One region of the Halolactibacillus sp. JCM 19043 genome, then DNA from elsewhere that is predicted to be linked to it. Evidence: a T-box and tRNA genes for the amino acid it is inferred to sense, from the RefSeq annotation. Region 1 holds a T-box; the other holds one or more tRNA genes.
The links. The T-box of region 1 lies ahead of JCM19043_RS00110 (valine--tRNA ligase). A T-box ahead of a tRNA ligase gene usually reads a tRNA of that ligase, here a tRNA-Val.

Region 2: it encodes a tRNA-Val, which carries the amino acid that the T-box ahead of JCM19043_RS00110 (valine--tRNA ligase) is inferred to sense. The anticodon was not compared.

Annotation. Positions count from the first base shown of each region.
Region 1 covers NZ_BAXD01000001.1:25,466-28,666, reverse strand. Annotated here, with positions in the region: partial or broken gene JCM19043_RS00110 (valine--tRNA ligase) at 1-2,107, opposite strand, end outside; T-box leader at 2,161-2,387, opposite strand; gene JCM19043_RS16205 (hypothetical protein) at 2,502-2,690, shown strand; gene JCM19043_RS00105 (hypothetical protein) at 2,708-3,201, opposite strand, start outside.
Region 2 covers NZ_BAXD01000010.1:52,805-56,005, forward strand. Annotated here, with positions in the region: gene ftsW (putative lipid II flippase FtsW) at 1-677, opposite strand, end outside; partial or broken gene rodA (rod shape-determining protein RodA) at 661-1,817, opposite strand; tRNA gene JCM19043_RS07155 (tRNA-Val) at 1,993-2,065, shown strand; gene JCM19043_RS16775 (DUF1576 domain-containing protein) at 2,529-3,201, shown strand, end outside.

The DNA.
Region 1 (3,201 bases):
GCCTTCATGTGGGAGGTGTTGCCAGATTTCTTCGGTCACAAATGGCATCATTGGATGCAACATCCGTAAGATTTGATCCAATACATGTACTAACACAGACCGCGTTGTTTGTTTCGCCTTCTCATCTTCACCAAAGAGGGGAAGTTTGGCCATTTCAATATACCAATCACAAAACTCATCCCAGATAAAGTTATAAAGATGACGTCCTGCTTCACCGAAGTCATAACGATCAGTATGCTTATTTACGAGCGCAATCGTTTCATTCAGACGCGTAAGTATCCATTCATCACTCACGTTCCGGTGCTCACTAAAGTCAATATCTTTTACTGTCATGCCTTCGGCATGCATGAGGACAAAGCGAGACGCATTCCAAATCTTATTAATAAAGTTCCATGTTGATTCAACTTTTTCCCACTGGAAGCGTAAATCTTGACCAGGTGTTGACCCTGTCGCCAAGAAGTAACGTAATGAGTCCGCGCCATATTTTTCAATGACATCCATCGGATCAACCCCGTTACCGAGTGACTTACTCATCTTACGACCATCCGCATCACGCACAAGACCGTGAATCAGCACGTCATCAAATGGACGCTCGTCGGTAAAGTGTTTTGATTGGAAAATCATTCGCGCAACCCAGAAGAAGATAATATCGTATCCTGTCACGAGCGCATTCGTCGGGAAGTAACGCTTAAATTCTTCATCCTCAACATCTGGCCAGTTTAGTGTAGAAAACGGCCATAAAGCAGATGAGAACCATGTATCTAGTACATCGTCATCCTGTTTCCAGTTCTCGATATCAGCTGGTGCTTCTTTACCGACATACACTTCACCGGTTTCTTTGTGGTACCAAGCTGGAATACGATGTCCCCACCAAAGTTGACGAGAAATACACCAGTCACGGATATTATCCATCCAACGTAAGAAGGTACCTTCAAAACGTTCCGGTACAAAGTTCACCTTCTCATCGTCATTCGCTTGTGATTTAATCGCTTGTTCTGCGAGAGGTTGCATTTTTACGAACCACTGAGTAGAAAGGTAAGGCTCTACAACGGCCCCGCTTCGCTCAGAGTGACCGACCGCATGCATATGTTCTTCAATCTTAAACAAGACACCTGCATCTTGTAAGTCTTTCACGATGTGTTTACGGCACTCAAAACGATCCATACCTTCATACTTGCCGGCGCGTTCATTCATCGTACCATCTTCATGCATGACAAGCACGCGTTCTAAGTTATGACGGTTACCAATTTCAAAGTCATTCGGATCGTGTGCTGGGGTGATTTTAACTGCCCTGAACCGAAGTCCATGTCAACGTAATCATCCGCAACAATCTCGATTTCACGACCCACAATCGGCAAAATAACCTTTTTACCGATTAAATGTTGGTAACGCTCATCTTTTGGATGTACCGCGACCGCTGTATCACCCAGCATTGTTTCTGGACGTGTGGTCGCAATTTCAATATGACCAGATCCGTCTTTTAATGGGTATGTCATATGATAGAAGTGCCCCATCACATCTTCGTGAATAACTTCAATGTCAGAGAGGGCTGTTTTTGTGTGCGGGTCCCAGTTAATAATATATTCCCCGCGGTAAATCAAGCCTTCTTCATATAATTTAATGAAGACCTCTTTTACTGCTTCAGATAGTCCTTCATCTAACGTGAAACGTTCGCGTGAATAATCAAGACCAAGGCCCATCTTTTCCCACTGTGTGCGGATAAATGAGGCATACTCTTCTTTCCAGTCCCATGCTTTTTCTAAGAACTTTTCACGTCCTAAGTCATAACGACTGACGCCTGTCTCTTTTAGTTTTGCTTCGACTTTTGCTTGCGTTGCAATACCGGCATGGTCCATACCTGGTAAGTATAAAACATCATAGCCTTGCATTCTTTTCATTCGGGTAACAATGTCTTGCAAGGTCGTATCCCACGCATGACCGATGTGTAATTTACCTGTCACGTTTGGTGGTGGAATCACAATCGTATAGGGCTGTTTCGTTTCATCATTTTTTGCTTCAAAAATTTCCCGTCAATCCAGTACTTGTAGCGGCCCTTTTCTACAGCCGTTGAATCGTACTTTGGCGGTAAGTTGTGTGTGTTTTCCATAATCATTTCTGCCTCCCTTAAAATATAAAAAAACTCAAATCAACCCCTTAATAATAAAGGACGAATTGAGTTACATTTCCGTGGTACCACCTTTGTTTATAGCCATATCGCTATACACTTCATGCATTGATAACGGTATGTGACCGGCTTAACCTACTCATTGTTCAATTAAGCTACATCCGAGGCTACCTTCAGTGTATTAACGGCATAAGAGTTTTTCAGCCAAGAACTCTCTCTCTGTGAAGATCAATACCTTACTCTTCCTCATCATCGTATCGCTATTGTTCTGTTCTTTATTTTAGCGAATAACTTGAGTAAAATCAACATATCTTTTTATATAGCTCTCTATTCTAAATAATTGACCGCTTTAGAAAACGTTGGAGGTGAAAATATTTTGTCCAGACATTACCGCTATAAATTACCAGAAGGTCTTAGACGAATGTTAACGATTTTTGAGTGTTGGCTCACGCCGTTACTCGTTTATCAATTTTTCCGAACGATTATGTTGCCTACGAGTTTTGATGTCGTCTTATTATTAATTATCACTTTGTTATATTGTTCCTTCTATTTTAAATGGATCTAGTCTCACTAGATCCATTTTTACGTAGATGACCCACCGTCCGGTAAGATGAGTACTTGACCCGCTTGGATTGTCTCTTCTACATGTGTATTGACTCTCTTTAGTCGCGTCATCTCAAGACCACGTTCATGACACCATTCAGACAACGACGTATCTTCTTTTATGATGACACATGGTAACTTCACATGAGGGTTGTCTAAACTTTTTAAACCATAATGCTGGTAGATGACACGATCACTTTTATCAATTATCTCTTCAGTCACTCTGTCTTCCTCCTCAGTTGCTTGTTCTTCTTTAAGTTCATTTAACGGTGTCATCTCTCTCGCATGACATGATGGGTCACTTTGATCAGTGCGTGCTGCTGTCTCAGCCTGACTGACTTCTTCCTTTTCTAAATCGGTCTCTACGATCGCGTTCACTGTATCGTTTACTTGTTCTTCATCCTGACTTCCTTGACGAATCGGTTCATCTATAGAGGGATCTACTACATTTTCTTCCAGTTCTCGCTTTTCCC
Region 2 (3,201 bases), on a different contig from region 1:
TTCATGAAAGAGGTGATCCGCTGGAGACGGTATGGTTCAGCAATAGCGAAAAGCGTAGCAAGTCCAGCGCCTGTCAGTATTAATCCTATGATATGTCTGAATTTTACGCCGCTAAAAATAATAATGGCTCCACAGATAGCCAGTAAATGAATAGTGGTTCCAAGGTCAGGCTGCGCCATAATAAAGCCAGCAACAATTGCAAATAAAATAAGTGGAGGCATGACGCCGTAAAAGAATTTATCAAAGTACTCTTTTCGCTGGGAGTAGAACTTGGCAAAATAGATAACCATAAATATTTTAACGATTTCTGATGGTTGAAAGACAACGCCTAAATTCACCCAACGTCTCGAACCATTACGAACGACACCGAGTTGTGGTGTTAAGACAAGAATAAGTAACACGACACTAATGAGAATAAGCCAAGGGCTTATTCTACCTGCAAATTTTAATGAGACGAAGCTACTAATAAACATCAGTACAAGACCGGCAATAAAAAAGATCAGTTGGCGTTTGAAAAAGTGTAAGCCGTCATTGTAATCAAGTTCTCCTAGTGTATAACTAGATGTATACACCATGATCAGTCCAAAGATGGATAAAGTGACAATGGCACTGATTAATATAAAATCAAATTGTTTTATTCTTTCTAACATAAACACCCCTCTATTCTTCTCCATCATTTCCAAACATATATGTTTTCGTTCGGAGATGAACACTCGTGACGATCCAATCGCTAACATATTCGTCAACAGTGCACTGCCGCCGTAACTGACAAAAGGTAAGGCTAAACCAGTAATGGGCATTAAACCAATGGTCATCCCGATGTTTTGAAAGATTTGAAATGTTAATAACGCAATGACACCGACACAAATGTACATGCCAAATAATGAATTGGCATGTAGAGCAATCGTGATAATCCGGTAAATGAGTAAAAAGAATAATACTACGACCAGACTTGTCCCGATAAAGCCGAACTCTTCACCGATGACCGCAAAAATAAAATCCGTATGCGCCTCGGGAATATGTCCACTTTGGACTTGATAGCCTTCTTTAAAACCTGAGCCTGATAATTGACCGGAACCTATACCGAGTAAGGCTTGTTGAAGCTGATAACCAAAACCACGTGAATAACCTTCCGGGTCGAGCCAGCCATAAATTCGAGCCATTTGGTGAGAAGCAACGAAGCGTTCTAATATGTCTCGTTGATATAGAAATAAATAGACAAGCGCCGCGAACCCAGTAAGGCCTGTCGCAACGAGAATACCTAACAGTTTCAGTGATAAGCTAGAAATTAATAGTAACGCGGTTACTGAAAAAAGAATCATCAATGTGGTACCTAAATCGGGTTGTTGCCAAATAAGATACAACGGAATCATCGTAAAAAGTAGTATTTTAGCTAACACCCAAAGACTAGGCTTGAAATCTAACCGATACTTTCCAATTTTACTGAGAATCATCGCAATATGTAAGACGAGAAATATTTTCATGAACTCAGATGGCTGAATTTCGGTAACTTTCACATCAATCCAGCGCTGTGAACCATTACGTTCAACGCCGATAAATTCAACTAAAACAAGTAAGAAAATACCGCCTAAATAAAACAGCCATGTCCATTTTTCTAACAGTTCAAAGTCAAAAAAAGCGACGACCATCATGACAATCAGTCCTAAGAAGATAAAGACAAGTTGGCGTTTAATAAAAAAAGTAGGGTCTCCGGAAGCATATTGACCAGATCCGCTATAAATCGCTAGTAAGCTGATCGTGAATAAACAGCCTAAAATAAAAACAATCGTATAATCGATTGGGAGTTTCTTCTGCATAACCATTCCTCATTTTCTAATGAATTGCTTGTTTTAAAAATACATCTTCACCTATCATACCAAAAAAGTGAAGGGTTGTGGGGAGTCATCGGAATCATTTTGTTAAAAAAGTTGTTGACAAACACGTCTACTTTTTATATGATTTACTTACGGTTTTTTTAACCGCTATAATTTTGACTTCGTAGCTCAGTTGGGAGAGCATCACCTTGACAGGGTGGGGGTCGCTGGTTCGAGCCCAGTCGAAGTCACTACCGAGAACCCTTGATATACAAGGGTTCTTTTAATTTTAATGTTACTTTTCACTTTTAAGTTGCTCACTTGGATAGTCAATTGCTAGACTAGATGGAGTAAAGCATCGTATTATTTTACGCGTATTTTTTGACTGAAATGTTACGCTGCATACAATACAAACATTTTAGCGATGAGGCCCATGCTCCTTCTAAGGACGGGGCTATTTTTTTGCCGTGAAGCACGATGGCTTTACAAATGGCTAACGTTTAGCTAAGAACACGTCGTAATAAGGGGTGATGAGTAGTCATCAGTACGATGAAAATGATGAAAGATAAGATTTCTAGAGCGTAATTAAGGTAGCGTATTTAATGACTGAGCACTGAAAGTGCATGTATACTAGTGTTAAAAACGTGTTTTAAATGGGATGAAAAAAGGAATGGTAAAACAGATAAGACACATGTCAACAAGGGGGAGTTTACATTGGAGAATTGGAGATGGTTTAGAATACTCAGGCGTAAAAACATAGAACTAGCAAATGATCGGGGCCTTAAAGTAGATGATCCAATTAAATATGCGGTGATCAGTTTTTTTGCGCTATTAATTCTTTCAAGTGGTTTTATTTTTAATACACCAGCGGAAATTATCACAGGTTTAATTCAAATCTTAAAGAGTCCGAGTATATTGATTACCGACTATATGGTTGTTGGTAATATCGGGGCGAGTTTTTTTAATGCGGGACTGTTGATGCTTGTGACGATTGCGCTTGCTTATCGCAATAATGTACATATGAACGGCCCAATTATTGCGGCAGCTTTTACGATTATGGGCTTTGCTTTCTTCGGAAAGAATGTCTATAATATCATCCCTATTATATTAGGGGTTTACTTACGGGCGCGGTACCAAAAAACGGTATTAGGCAAGCTGCTGTTACCAGCTTTATTTGGAACGGCTCTGGGTCCGTTAGTTAGCCAAGTAAGCTTTGGTTTTGGTTTTGAGCCGTATTTAGCCATCCCGTTAGGGATCGGTTTTGGTATTGTGGTCGGGTTTATTTTACCACCACTCGCCAATCACTTTATTCCGTTTCACCAAGGGTTTAACTTATACAATATTGGTTTTACCGCTGGGATGATTGGGATGTTGATGATGGCCATCT